2 linked regions of the Gimesia benthica genome follow. The protein of the gene in region 1 binds, or shares a complex with, the protein of each later gene. Links are inferred from orthologs where the notes say so. Each region holds a gene or a part of one and is shown in the gene's direction. Other genes may lie near its edges.

Evidence for each region.
Region 2: the proteins of tsaD (region 1) and tsaE are in contact, whole or in part, in a crystal structure (PDB 6N9A), measured with the Thermotoga maritima proteins. The link is inferred for Gimesia benthica from one-to-one orthologs. Residues at the interface, in WP_004082750.1 of Thermotoga maritima: Cys10, Asp11, Arg49, His50, Leu82, Gly84, Gly135, Gly136, Glu154, Thr155, Leu156, Asp157, Asp158, Ser159, Glu162, Asp165, Lys166, Arg169, Leu170, Tyr175, Lys213, Thr214, Leu217, Tyr218, Gln221, Arg222, Asn324; in WP_004082108.1 of Thermotoga maritima: Leu37, Gly38, Lys46, Lys57, Val59, Lys60, Ser61, Thr63, Phe64, Thr65, Leu66, Met67, Val69, Pro71, Tyr82, Arg83, Leu84, Asp86, Asp88, Phe89, Asp93, Ile128, Asp130, Glu131, Arg134.

The regions. Positions count from the first base shown.
Region 1 is NZ_CP043930.1:1,028,806-1,037,132, forward strand. The notes cover bases 2,822-5,724. They hold tsaD (tRNA (adenosine(37)-N6)-threonylcarbamoyltransferase complex transferase subunit TsaD), read left to right. Parts: upstream 2,822-3,708; coding sequence 3,709-4,740; downstream 4,741-5,724. Other genes in these bases: F1728_RS04160 (S41 family peptidase), read left to right, coding at 2,822-3,602; F1728_RS04170 (tetratricopeptide repeat protein), read right to left, coding at 4,759-5,724. Outside these bases: F1728_RS04155 (PD-(D/E)XK nuclease family protein), read right to left, coding at 1-1,875; more of F1728_RS04160, read left to right, coding at 2,163-2,821; more of F1728_RS04170, read right to left, coding at 5,725-5,946; F1728_RS32070 (VWA domain-containing protein), read right to left, coding at 6,195-8,327.
Region 2 is NZ_CP043930.1:562,089-568,412, forward strand. The notes cover bases 728-3,589. They hold tsaE (tRNA (adenosine(37)-N6)-threonylcarbamoyltransferase complex ATPase subunit type 1 TsaE), read left to right. Parts: upstream 728-1,849; coding sequence 1,850-2,329; downstream 2,330-3,589. Other genes in these bases: F1728_RS02350 (MFS transporter), read right to left, coding at 728-1,341; F1728_RS31170 (MFS transporter), read right to left, coding at 1,266-1,631; F1728_RS02360 (NAD-dependent epimerase/dehydratase family protein), read left to right, coding at 2,371-3,378; F1728_RS02365 (hypothetical protein), read left to right, coding at 3,476-3,589. In the rest of the region: more of F1728_RS02350, read right to left, coding at 436-727; more of F1728_RS02365, read left to right, coding at 3,590-3,757; F1728_RS32820 (DNA polymerase III subunit alpha), read left to right, coding at 4,041-6,308. UniProt on the Escherichia coli protein: Required for the formation of a threonylcarbamoyl group on adenosine at position 37 (t(6)A37) in tRNAs that read codons beginning with adenine.

The DNA.
Region 1 (8,327 bases):
CCGGTCTTTTTCACCGTACAGGCAGTCTTCGCGATGTCCCCGCGGGAAACTGGCTTCGCTCAAGCCGCCTACCAGAAGATAGGGGATGTTTAAGTTTCTCAGCTGCGATGCATCGAGTACTTTAACCCGGCCCGTTTCCTCCGGCTGTAGAGAGATCGTCTGTTGTTCGAGCAGGTCAAGCAGCAGACTGCGAAATCCGGACAGGTCCAGGGGCTGAGCTTCTTTCTGATGGAACTGTTCAATCCGTTCGACCTCAGCAACCGCATGAAACAGTAACTGCTGAAATCGTTCCCAGACCTGCTTGTCACGTTTTGCCAGTGGATCATGCTCCGGATCCGCGTCGGCCCAGGTTGCTGGCAGACCAAATTCATTAGCGATGGAAATCAGAATTTCAATCCAGGTGACAAACAGTTCCCGACCTTCCAGCCGCTGGGTTTCCCGGTGAAGTCGTTGCGCCAGCTTCAAAGCGGTATTCAATTCGCGGGCGGCAGCCTTTCGCTCGGGACGGTCAGGAAAACGGGCACTGAGCTCCGCCGCTTTGCGACTTTCGTTTTCCAGAGCATGGATCAAATCCACTTTACCAGAGTCAATTTTGAGCTGCCTCAGCACGCGGGACAACGCACGAACCGCGGCTCCCTCCTGATACTCGGGCCATTGAGGAGCAAAGTAACTCGAATCCAGGACTGACATCAGGCTGTCAAACGACCAGTTTTCAATTTCGAGTTGCAGGAAGGCAAAGATCGTCCGCACGATGGGAAAACGGGAGAACGCCTGCTCTTGTCCCACAAAATAGGGGATTCCTGCCGCTTTCAGGGTTTCGTCGATCAGGTCACCATATTCCACTGTGGAGCGGAACGCGAGCGTGATCTCCTCTGGTAACACTCCCTTTCTCAATAACCCTTTGATTTCCCCGGCCAGCACCTCCAGTTCATTTCGCTGACCGGCGACCGCGAGCACTTTGAGTTGCCCCGATTCCTGAAAGGGAACGATCTCTCGCGGATTTGCAAACAGTTGCTGACTGATCTGATTCCGGGCGTTTCCTGCTTCGGGCTGGTCAAAAGAGACGACACTGATCCGGCCCGGCAAACGTTCTTCCAGAATCCGACGGGCGGTCACCGATTTGGCGAACAGGTCGCCTCGCCGCGATTCCTGTTCGAGCGGAAGCGAAATACAGAGCTTTTCCGTGCGTGTCGCCAGCACCTCCAGAATTTCATACTGCGTGTGCGTGAAATCGGCAAAGCCGTCCAGGACAATCAGATCGAATTCGCCAAACGGGCCCCACATTCCGTCCTGCAACGCGGTGCGCGCGGACCAGAAACGCCCTTCCGAATCGTAACGCCGCATTTCGTGTAACGCGATCTGGTATCGGTTGTAAATCTGGGCGAGTTCCCGGTCTTTCTGCTCGGAATCGAAACCGATGCGGTCACAGGCAGTCGAGAATTCCTCCGGCCAGATTTCCTCCCGCTTCAGTTCTGAAATAAAACTCGAAATCAGATCCAGAAATCCGGATGAACCCGCAATCGAACTGAAATAATGAATCTGCCCAGCGGCGATCAGGTCATCCACGATGCTCCGCAACAGATACCGTTTGGAAATCTCGGGCAGCGTCTGTACCGGTTCGTCCAGCGACTTCAGTATGGTCTCGGCAAAAGCCTCAAACGTATAAACATTCGGAGCAAAACAGATGGGGAGTTGTGGTCCCGGCAGACGGTCAAGAACCTGCCGACGGGAACGTATTGTGGGGGAAAGCCAGAGCGTGGCCCCGGGACGCTGACGTTCCAGCCCTGCCTGCAGTGCACGCCGGTACTCATCCAGCAAATGGTCTGTTTTGCCGGAACCAGCGGTTCCTGTCAGGATTTGTACTTCGGGTTGCATCGGAGTTGCCTGGTGGAATCAAGCTTTCATTTCACAGAGATTTCCCCTGCAATGTATCCTGCTGAACTCCAGAATTCAATTTCAGTCGGTTTTCCCGTGGAATAAGGTTTTCGGGGCAATGTATCCAGAGCAAATCTTGCCACTGGTTTCCAGATCGCCTACACTAATAGAGAAGCAAATAAAGATCCGCCGCGTTACGACACCCGACAAAACACATTCCCCATTCCTGAAATCTTTATTTCTGCCCGGTTTGAGTTGTGTTCTGTAATTCTCATAAGGAATCGTCCATGCCAAAATTCCGCTTGATCAGTTTGTGCCTCTTACTTGCTCTGATGGTCTCGTCCCCTTTCCAGTCCCTCTCTTACGCAGATGAAAAAGAGAAGGAAAAGGACGAAGATTACTACCAGATGATGAAGCTGTTTGCAGACACTTACGAGCAGATTGAACGTAATTATGTGAAAGACATTGACCGCAGGGTGCTCCTCGAAGCGGCCATTCGAGGTATGGTTCAGGAACTGGATCAATACTCCAGCTACATCAGCCCCGATGATCTCTCCCGCTTCAATCAGGTGGTCGAGCAGGAGTTCGGCGGGATCGGCATCCAGGTGCACATTGACGATCAGAACAACCGACTGACCGTGATGACTCCGCTGCCTGGCACCCCCGCTTACAAAGCCGGGATTCGGGCCGGCGACATCATCGATTCGATTGAAGGTAAGTCCACCAAGGGTTTCACACTCTCCCAGGCGATCAAAATTCTCAAAGGTCGCGAAGGGGAAAAGGTAAAGATGTCCGTAATTCATAGAGGCACCGACAAAGTAATTCCCGTGACAGTGGAACGGGAAATCATTCATGTCGCTACTGTCCTGGGGGATACCTACAAAGACGATGACGCCTGGGATTATATGTATGACAAGAAAGCCAAAATTGGTTACATCAGACTCACTCACTTCAGCCGTCATAGTGCAGAAGAACTGCGGTCTGCCATCGAAGATCTGCGCAAGCAGGGTATGAAAGGCCTAATCCTAGATCTGCGTTTCAATCCGGGCGGTCTGCTTTCGCAGGCGACTGAAATCTCGGACATGTTCATCGAGTCCGGTAAAATTGTCAGTACGGAAGGCCGCAACAGCCGGAACCGGAAATGGGAAGCCACCTCTAAGGGAACTTTCAAAGACTTTCCAATGGCGATTCTGGTGAATCGCTATTCTGCCTCAGCCAGTGAAATCGTTTCGGCCTGTTTGCAGGACCACAAACGTGCTGTGATCATTGGTGAGCGTACCTGGGGTAAAGGCAGCGTTCAGAACGTCATCGAACTTGAAGAGGGCGACAGTGCTCTGAAATTGACTACCGCCAGCTACCATCGTCCCAGTGGGAAGAACATTCACCGTTTTCCAGGAGCCAAAGATACCGATGTCTGGGGAGTGACTCCGGACGAAGGTTATCGCCTGCGACTGACCGATGATGAGCTGGAAGCGCTGGGTGAATACCGCCGCAAACGGGATATTCTGGATCACACTGCTAAACTGGATACCGAATTCAAAGACAAGCAGCTGGACCTGGCGCTGGACTACATCAAGGAGCAGCTGAGCGGTAAAAATAAACCAGCTGACAAGGACGCCGACAAAAAGGCTGAAAAGAAACCGGAAGCCAAAGAAGAGAAGCCGGCCAAAAAAGCAGCTGCCGCTCCCGGGCCGGCAGGAAATACGCTGGTCATCCGGACCACCTGATCTCCTCTGACAGTATTCTGACAGAGTTACACTGACACAGCGGAAAGCGACTCGCGGAGCCCGTTATCTCCAACAGTCGCTTTCTTTTTTCATTATCCGAGCTTCCATGAGCCCCACCGACGAATATCTTCTGGCAATCGAATCTTCATGCGATGAGACTGCAGCTGCTGTCATTACCCGCGACATGCGGATTCTCTCCAATGTCGTTTCCTCTCAAACCGATCTTCATGAAAAGTTTGGGGGCGTGGTGCCGGAAATCGCCTCTCGAGCGCATCTGGAACGAATTCTTCCTGTGATCGATGATGCCCTGAAGCAGGCTGGAATCGAGTTGCAGCAGTTAACCGCAATTGCCGTCGCGACCGAACCGGGGCTCGTCGGCTCTCTGCTGATTGGCCTGACCGCGGCCAAAACACTGGCTATGACACTCGATTTACCCCTGATTGCCGTGAATCATATTGAAGGGCATCTCTTTGCCTGCCAGATGCAGGAAGACCGCCCGCTGTTCCCAGCGATCGGCCTGGTAGTCAGCGGTGGACACACCAATCTGTATCACTGCTCGGAAACATTCGAATTTGATCTGATTGGTGCCACCATCGACGATGCCGCTGGTGAGGCGTTCGATAAAGTAGCAAAAATCCTGGGGCTTTCTTACCCGGGCGGTCCGTCTATTCAGAACGCAGCCACACACGGTGATCCGCGCGCGTTCAAATTCCCCCGCACGTTTCTCAAAGACCCGGAACTGCGTTTCAGCTTCAGCGGTTTAAAAACGGCGGTGCTGTATGCGGCACAGGGAAATCCAGGAGCGAAACAGCAGCCACCACCACTGGATGATCAACGGATTGCCGATCTGGCTGCCAGCTTTCAGGAAACCGTGGTTGATGTGCTGGTCGGTAAATGTCGGCAGGCAATCGAACGCTACAACTATTCTACACTCTGTGTAGGAGGGGGCGTGGCTGCTAATCGCCTCCTGCGTGAGAGGCTGGCTGAAATGACAGAGCAGGCAGGAATCCACCTCAGCGTGGCTCCTCCCGATTTATGCACCGACAATGCTGCCATGGCTGCGATCGCCTGGCATCACCTCGATCAGGGACGCATTGCAGATCTTGACCTGGATGTCACTCCAGGGCTGGTTCGTTAAATCGTTCCGATAACACATTCAGGGCTGCAGAAAACTGAAAGTGAAAATATCGGTAACATTCGTGAACTGTGGCGAAACGGAAATCCTGACGTAGCGTCTGTCTGGTGAGACGACGGCAGCTCCCGTCAAGCTGATACCTTCAGGTACGACACGAATCACAGGCTGATAGGCAACTCCGCCCACATTCTGCACTCCCGTTACCAGAGGGACCTGTCGTCCCGTCGAGATGCCTGCCTGGCGAGATACTCGAAAGCTCTGCAAGGATTCCCGGCTTCCATTGATGGCTGGTCGAGAGGAAATAAACCGCCCGGAGGCAGGCTGCAGGCTGCTGTTTTTCTGTGAATTCTGAGGCACTTCTGATTTCCGATTACGACGCCCCTTCTCCAGGTCGATGCGAATGATTCGATCTTCGCGGGTCAGGGGAACAATCATCGTTTGCACAACAGGGTGGTCCGAGCCCTGGTAGCGGGTTATCTTCAGCTTGGCCCGCTGACCGACAATATCGCCGGAGACATAACGCACGCGCACTACATAGGTTCCTGGAAAGCCATGTGCACATAGATAGTCTTCGTGGCAATTCTCCTGCTTGGGTCCATAGCCATCATTCAGGAGCACGCCTCCCCCTGCCGTCAATGGTGACTCAAACGAGCAGACAGTGCCCCGAGGCTCTTCCACAATCAGGTCCAGATCACCATCGCCATTCCAGGTAAGTTCCAGCTTGAGGTCTCTCTCCAGAGCCTTTCTGCGGGCCACCTGCACCCGTTCTGCCTCTGCCTTGCGACCGGCCTGCTTTAACGACTGCTCCAGATTAGCCAGAGCGTTCAAGGCTTTTTCATGCCACTGGTCATAATCCTTAATCCAGACATGTGTCAGAATTCCTGAGGCTGCCCAGAGAATGCCTTCCGGATCCTTGAGCTTCTCAGCCAGACGTAATCCCATGATGTAAGGCTCGGGGCGGTCTGGCTGTAAATTTGCGGCCTGCTGGTACAGCTTGAGTGCCTGCTGGTCCGCTTTAAAGCGAGTCAGATAGGCGGCCGAATAGACCATGCTGGGGACGTCAGCGGCAGAAAAATCGATACGGGAAAGCAGAACCCGTTCGATCTCAGGTTGCGGTCGCCCGACAATTTCCATCGTCAGTGCGAGGACATCGTACATCCAGGGTTGTGACTGATTATGAATCAATGCGGCATTGATGGCTGCGATCACATGCTCGTGTTTACCTGACTGATGCAGGTTGAAGATCAGGTCATTGACCAGTTCCGGCTTCGGTTTTCGCTTGGAAAAATAATCGTTCCAGAACTGCGCGGGGTTCTTAATATCCCCCGTGAGCGGTGACTTAAACTCCTTGCGCGAAGTTGATTCAGTACCAGTAAAAACGGAGCCCTTCCCTGAAGAAGGACTCCGTTTTGTTAACTTGGATTGACGGGGAGAATCAGGCGAGCCCGATTTCCCTGTTACTGCACCGTTACTGGTTTTTTTTTGAGTTGTTCGATGGTGCTGTTATTGAACTGAAAAGGCTTGTCCTGAACCTGGAACTGTGCCGGCTTGGAATTGGTTTCAGTTTCTCCCAGAATCCCATCCAGAATGGCTTTCATTTCTCCATCCTGAATTGGTTTAATTTCTGGTTTCTGAGCTGCAGCTTTTCCCTGGGGAGCAGCTTTCGCTTTGGCTTTCTGTGGAGGAGCGCTGTTCATCATCAGCATCTCAGGAGCAACATTGAAGAAGCCCTGACCACCACCGCCACCGCCGCCGAAGCCACCTTGGCCGCCACCACCAAAGCCACCACCACCACCAAGTCCACCTTGACCACCACCGAGGCCGCCCTGCTGGCCACCAAAGCCACCCTGGCTGCTACCGACTGATGATTGCTGTGTCGAGACTGAGATTACCAGGTCAGCGACCGGATAAACCCGGGTGCTGTAGATTTCCTCAGCCTTGGCACTCGTAGTGATTTTCATCACTTCGTCTTCGATGACATAAGTCAGACCGATGGGCTTGAGAATAATGTTCAAGGCACTCTTCAGTTTGATACCACTCAGCGAAACGTTGACCGGCTCATCAACTGTCAAACCATCTTCACCCAGGTCATTCGAGTTAATCAGGATCGTGATGTTGTGCAGTTCCGAGAAGTAAGTCATTACTTCAGACAGTGGGATGTCGGGGAAGTTGGCTTCCGTTTCTTTTTGCAGTTCTTCAAAGATACGCTGTTCAGCAGGGCTGTTCTGATGCAGGTCAACTGCGGCCCATTTCTTACGACGCTCTGTCAGGCTGGTCCAGACCGGAGCGGATGGCCAGCGAATCGGAGGTTCATCCGGGAACGGAACGTGTGAAAGCTCAACCTGGTACAACGTTTCCAGAAAGCGGTCAGCTCGCAGCGAACGCATGCGGAAGACTTTATCCAGCTGTCCTGCAGCTTCTGATGTAAACAGGGCTGCTGTTGCAGGACCGTTACCCGGTTCCATATTCACAGCAACACGGGAGACAGCTTCTGCCTCTTCGTAGGCGTCACTGTTACCATGCTTACCGTCCTGAATCAGCGAACGCACGCGGTCGATCAGCTGCTCCAGTTTTTCATCTTCCAGCAGAACCTGGTCGACCAGACGTTTCTGCTGTTCCAGCTGAGCAATCTGCTGCTGCTGGCGAATTCTGCGTGTTTCAGCGACTTCCATCTGGCTGCGGACATCGACCATCATGTTATTCAGGCGACGTTCCAGCTGCTGACGAAGATCGATATCAATATCAGAGGTTGATTTCAGGAAATTCAGTGATCGTTTCAGAACTCCCAGAGCACCATCCGGATTATCGGTGGAGATCTGACGTGCCTCTTCGATGGCATTGGAAACCTCGATTTTCATCTGGGCTCCCTTGATCTGACGAAGCTGCTCTACTTTGCTGATGGCGTCATCGATTGGCGGCTGAGGATCCGCTTTCTGAGTCGCTGGTGCAGGAGCGTTACCGGCAGGCTGTTTTGTATCAGCCTGGGCCAGTTGATCGTTCTGGAATTTCTGAGAGAGCTTCAACAGGGAGTCAGCACGGGAGTTGCCGGGATCAAACTGCTGCAGCATGTTACCAAGACGAGCAGCCTGTTCCATGTTTCCGCTACGGATCGCCTGAGTCCCGGCGAATTCCAGTTGAGCCATGTGTTCTTCATGTGAGGTACGGGCCAGATTCATCATCCGCTGGCCAGCGTAAGCAACTCCCAGTTCCTGACCTGACTGATAATTCACCCAGGGAACTGCGAGGAAACTGTTGACGGCCTGTGATGCGGGTACGTTGAATTTCCAGATACCTTCGAGCTGACGATTGCTCAATTCAACAGTCAGCTTGCCGTTCATCTCGCCGCGAGCCAGGTAGATGGTCTCACGATCTGAGCGGACAGGCAGAGCACGCGTTGTGTTGAGGTGCAGTTGTTTGTCAGAGACTCGAATTGATTCCGGATAGAATACTGGAGCCTGTACGGCCTGGGCCAGTTCTTTGCCGACGATGGTTGGCAGATCCTGTTTTCCTTCGGCCAGGTCGGTCAGGACAATACCGCCGGTGTAAACGGCCAGTGTATCCAGCATCTGCAGGTCCTTGCGAGGACCCAC
Region 2 (6,324 bases), 470 kb from region 1 along the record:
GCACTTCCTGTGCGGTCAAAACGGGTTGGGGAGGTAACGGGATATCCCCAAAAACCGGGGACCGGAGAAAGCAGAGCGATACGCTAACGAAGTGCGTTCGAGCGGATGAAATATCCCCCCTGTCGAACGAATAGAAAATAGAATCCATTCTCTTCTAGCGGTCCGTTCCTTCGGTCCGTGTCGGACTGATGTGAATCAGTCCGTTTGAATGTCGTCTGTGAGTCAGTTCGAATCATTCAAGTGGGGGGATCTTAGTACCCCGTCTGAAGGCTGTCCAGCGAATCGATCATTTTGAGCGATTATTTTTTCAAGTTGCAGATCAGACACCATATCTTGTGCCTTGGGTGTTTCGCACACCTGAATTTGCATCACAAATCGGCTTTTTTCAGAGAATTCTTTTGAAACTGGGGTTTTCCCTGCGACAGACTGGCAGGCTTAAGCCGTCTCTAAAGCTTCATTCTGTTGATTTGACTCGGTCGACAACGCCGGCAGGGCGGACGCACCAATGGCTGCCAGCAACAGGCAGGGAATAATCGCATAAAAGGCCAGATGGGGAGCTCCCAACGAAACGAAATGACTCGTAATTTTTGCCTGAATCATTCCGCCACCTCCCCAGGCCATGCCCATGGTAATTGCTGAAGCAACACCACCACCTTTGGGAAACAGTTGATGAGAATAAGAAACCATCGCTGGACTCGTCCCCCACAACACCAGCCCGCTGGGAACCAGCAGGAGCGTCATCAACCACGTGGGACAGCCTTCCCAGCCCAACACCAGCATCAGCGGAATTCCCAGCAGCGGACAGGCAATCATAAACGCTTTTTCGTGACCGGATTTGAACCGGAACGCCATCAGTAACATGCCGACACTGGCAGAAAACAGAAAAACGGATTGCACTAACCCAATTTGAAAAGCAGAAACATTCTGATCTTTAAGAATGAAAGAAATCAGTTTGTCCATCGCCATGTTTGGAACCAGCCTCAATGAACAGACCATAAACAGGAACAGTGCCAGAGGGATTTTTCCTTCCAGCATATGATAGAGCGATTGAGGTTTCTGAGTTTTATCGCGTTCGAACAGTTTTGCTGGTGGTTTTCCAACGTAGTGTAGAATCAGGATCAAACCGGCATACAAAGGAGCCAGGATCCAGACACTTTTCAAGCCCCAGGTTGTAACAATGGCACCACAGGCAATCGGTCCCAGCGCCAGTCCCATTGCGCCACCAAACATGAATAGCGACAAACTCCGTGTCCTGCGTTCGGGGATCAGAGCTCCCGCGACCACAGCGGCCTCGGGATGAAAGGAACCGATGCCCACGCCCCCAGTAACAATGCCACACACAATACCGCCACATTGGGAGCAGGTCCGACCAGAGGCATCATGATCGCCCCCAACACAGGACCAATCCATAAAATTGAGGGAATTGGATATCGATCGCGAATATAGCCGAAAACGGGTTGCGCCAGCGATGAAGCCAGTGCATGAATCGTCAAAACCAGAAACAATGCGTTTTCCGAAAGCGAGTGTACCCGTTCCAGTTCCCCCCAAAGGGGACCGACCACAATGGCTGAGGCATCAACGATGATGTGCGTGAGCGTGAGACAGATCAGACAGCGATAAGCGTAGGGCATTTTGAAACAGAATTTCGAGGCAGGGGATCAAACAGGAGGACAGCTGATATTCTACTGATGTGCCCCGTGAATTGGAAATCGGCTGCCCTGGAGCAGTCTGAGTTTTGATATGTTTTCGGCACGTGATATACAGGGATGATGCATTGTGATTTTAAGAAAAACAGGCTATACCAGCAGAAGTTCAGTGACTCAACCTTCGATTCAGGAAAGATGGATACTTGGAAACAGCGGCAGAATGGTCCTTTGACTCAACCAGTGAAGCAGATACCCGGCGTCTAGGGGCACTGTTGGCCGCTCAACTGGTTCCAGGCACGGTCATTGCCCTGAATGGGAATTTGGGTGCCGGTAAAACTCGACTCGTCCAGGCGATTTCCGCGGCACTGGGAGTCGATCCTTCTGAAGTAAACAGCCCCACCTTTGTACTGGTGCAAGAGTACGAAGGTCAACTTCCGCTCTACCACTTCGACACCTATCGTCTCAAAGATACAGACGAATTCCTGGAACTGGGAGCAGACGAATTATTGTATGCAGAGGGAGTATGCCTGATTGAATGGGCGGAAAAAGTTTCAGAAGTGCTGCCCCGTGATGTCTTGCAGATCACGATCACACACGCCTCAGAAACCGCTCGTCGCTTCGAATTCAGCGGACTGGGTCCTCGTTCAGCCAAAATCATCGCCGCTCTCAAAACCATAGGCTGAAACCATAACACCATAATGCCGCATCGGCAGGGAGGCCAGACATGATAAATCCAGCTGAGGAGAAACTGCTTGTTACAGGTGCGACCGGACTGGTAGGCAGCCAGGTGATCCAGCGGGCGCTAGAACTCGGTCAACCAGTCACCGCTCTGGTCCGCTCTGTAGAGCAGGCGTCATTCCTGCAAGAGCAGGGGGCAGAACTGATTGAAGGCGACCTGACCCGTCCCGAAACTCTTCAAGGCAAGCTCTCGGGCGTTACCCAGGTCGTACATACCGCCGCCAAAGTGGGAGACTGGGGTAAGGTCGAAGAATACCGTCAGACCAACGTTACCGGTTTAATGAACCTGATCGCAGCTCTCCAGGAACAATGTAAGCTACAGCGATTTATCCATATCAGCTCCCTGGGCGTTTATGCAGCCCGTGATCATCATGGCACTGATGAAACCGAGCCCCCTCATGCATCCGGCATTGATGGTTACACTTTGAGCAAAATCGAAGCAGAGCAACTGCTCCAGCAACAGTCGATTCCATATACCATTTTGCGTCCCGGATTCATTTATGGCCCCCGCGACCGGACCGTTCTGCCCCGAATTCTGGAGCGACTCCAGTCTGGTCAGTTTGCATATCTCGGCTCTCCTGAGAAACTGATGAATAACACCTATGTGAAACACCTGGTGGATGCTATCTTTCTCGCATTGAATCAGGAACAGGCCGTCGGTCAGATATACAATATCACCGACGTTACCCTGGTCAGCAAACGGGAGTTCATCTCAACGATCGCAGAACAGGCCGGATACAAGTCACCAGAAAAAGTAGTCCCACTGTCGGTAGCCCGGCACCTCGCGAAACTGCTTGAGCGACTCTGGCGTCTGCTGGGAAAGAAACAGGCCCCCATCCTCTCTCAGGCACGTATCAAGTTTCTGGGATTGAATCTGGACTATAGCACGCTCAAAGCGCAGCATGAGCTGGGCTATGCACCACAGACGACCTATCAAGAAGCCATGTCAGAGACTATTGACTGGTTTCGAGAACATCAGAAATTGCCAGGGTAACTCTTACTTGTGAATTCCCTGTGAAAATACCTGTTTTTATAGATCTCCAGAGAATGGGTATTTGACCCGACTCTCTCTTCAAGCTTAGAATAGCCACATGGAAAGTGAACTGACGTCTGCACCCGATCTGCCAGAGACAGAAACAAATCTCCCCCAGCGGAGTCGGCGGCGGTATATCATCAGCTATCTGATTCAACTGGCTATTTTCCTGACGATATACATCCTTTCCATCGGTCCATTGTTCTGGCAATGGTTTGCTTCGTACCACTCAATGAGCTCCCCATTCTTCGCCGCATTCTATATGCCACTCTTACTGGCCTGTGACCTCTGTCCGCCCCTCGCAGATGGCGTAAACTGGTACATCAATCTCTGGATCTAAGCCACCTGACGATTCAGGTCAGTCAAGCTTGCAGCAGCTTTCAGGATCTGGTCGCCTGAAAAGAGACGCCCTGAATTCCCAGGCTTTTAACATCAAAGCTCGTCCATATCAAAAACCCAAACCTCAGTAGCGTAAGGTAGATTGACAAACCCAATATTCCAAATACACTCATTAACTGGAGCACTGTCGTGGAATTCTCCCCAGTGTCCTGCCTTAGATATCTCTCACTGCGCAAGCCAATAACTGCCTGGACGGCAGCCATCATATGGGAGCACGGAAACTCATGAGCGACACACGTCCTTTTGCTCACCTGCATTGTCACACTCATTTCAGCATGCTGGATGGCGCCAGCCGCATTCCGGAAATGGTCAGCAAGATCAAAGAAGCAGGCATGAACTCGCTGGCAATCACCGACCACGGCAACCTGTACGGAGCGATGGACTTTTATAGCCATTGCCGGAGTCAGGAAGTCAATCCGATCCTGGGTCTGGAAGCGTATATTGCCCCCCGCAGCCGTTTCGAAAAGGGGGCTTCGCGGATGAAAGAGGCCAGTTTTCACCTGACCTTGCTGGCCCAGAATCGTCAGGGGTTCGAAAACCTGATCAAACTCTCATCCATGTCTTACCTTGAAGGCTTTTATTATAAGCCGCGAATCGACAAGGAGATCCTGGAAGCCCACAGCGACGGACTGATCCTGCTGACAGGCTGTGCCGCAGGCGAACTGTCGCACCATATTCTGGGAGAAGACTGGGAAGAGGCTGAAAAGCTATGCGCCTGGTATGAAAAAGTATTCGGCGATCGCGTGTATATGGAGATCCAGAATGCCGGTCTGGAGATTCAGCGGCAGTGTATGGAAGGCACAGTCGAACTGGCCAACAAAATGGGCCTGCCACTGGTTGCCACCAACGATGCGCATTATGTCGAACAGGAAGATGCTGTTGCCCAGGACGTACTGCTCTGCGTAAGTACGCGTGCGGTCGTAAGTGATGAAAAACGGATGAAAATGACAGGAGACCAGTTCTTCGTCCGTACTCAGGAAGAAATGTATAACGCGTTCCCCGGCTTTGAGGATGCGGTTGCCCGCACACAGGAGGTTGCCGAGCGGGTCGACATTCAGATGTCGGACAAAAAATTCTACCCGGTATTCCAGCCACCGGATGGCATGACAGACACTCAGTATCTGCGCAAACTCTGTGAAGAACGCCTGCCCCTCAAGTACGGTGATGAATTGAGCCAGGCGCACTGGGATCGTCTTAACAAGGAACTGGGCGTCATCGAGCAGATGGGTTACTCCAGTTACTTCCTGATCGTGTGGGACTTTGTCGTCTTTGCTGAAAGTGAGAAGATCCCCTGTACGGCCCGTGGTTCGGCTTGTGGAGCCATTGTAGCTTTCCTTCTGGGAATGTCGCAGGTCTGCCCCCTGAAGTACGATCTCCTGTTCGAACGATTTCTCGACCCCAGCCGTACCGAACCGCCCGATATCGATATCGACTTCTGTCGTGACCGCCGTCAGTTGGTGATCGACTACACCAAAAAGAAATACGGCGAACGCAGCGTGGCCCAGATCGGAACGTTCGGTACACTCAAGGCCAAAGCCGCCATCCGTGATGTCGGCCGTGCGCTGGGCGTCCCCCTCGCGCGCGTCAACGAAATTGCCAAGATGGTTCCCGATTCACTGGGGATCAAGATCAAAGATGCCATCAAGGAAAGTCCCGATCTGCAAGCCGCCTACGACCAGGATATGGAAGTAAAACAGCTGCTTGATCTCGCTATGCAGTTGGAAGGTCTCTGCCGCAGTGCAGGGACCCACGCTGCGGGAGTGGTGGTCGCCGACTTGCCACTTTCTGAAGTCGTCCCCCTGCAGACAATCACCGGCAAAACGGACATTATCACCCAGTGGGATGGTCCTACCGTGGAATCGGTGGGGCTGCTCAAGATGGACTTCCTCGGTCTGCGAAACCTCACTATTCTGGACAAAGCCGTTCAGAACGTTAAGAAGCATTGTGGGATTGAAATCAATCCGCACCAGCTTCCTCTGGACGATGAAGAAACGTTTGCCCTGCTGCAACGCGGAGAAACAAAGGGCATTTTCCAGTTGGAAAGTGGAGGAATGCGTGACCTGCTGACCAAGATGAAGCCGGACAAGTTCCAGGACATCATCGCTACGTCGGCCCTGTATCGCCCGGGTCCTCTGGAAGGGGGGATGGTGATGCAGTACGTCGATGTGAAACACAACCGGATTCCGATCCCTAAAGTTCATCCGATCGTGGATGAAATTCTGGAAGAAACCTATGGCGTGATGGTTTACCAGGAACAGGTGATGCGGATTCTGAACCGCGTCGGAGGGATTGAGCTTTCTGCCGCGTATCGTTGTATTAAAGCGATCAGCAAGAAGAAGCTCAAAATCATCGCAGAGTTCAAAGACCAGTACATCGCAGGTGCCAAAGAACGGGACATGGATGAAAAACTGGCAATCGAACTCTTCGACATGATCGAAAAATTTGCCGGTTACGGTTTCAATAAATCGCACTCCACAGCTTATGGGGGGTAGCCTATGCAACTGCGTA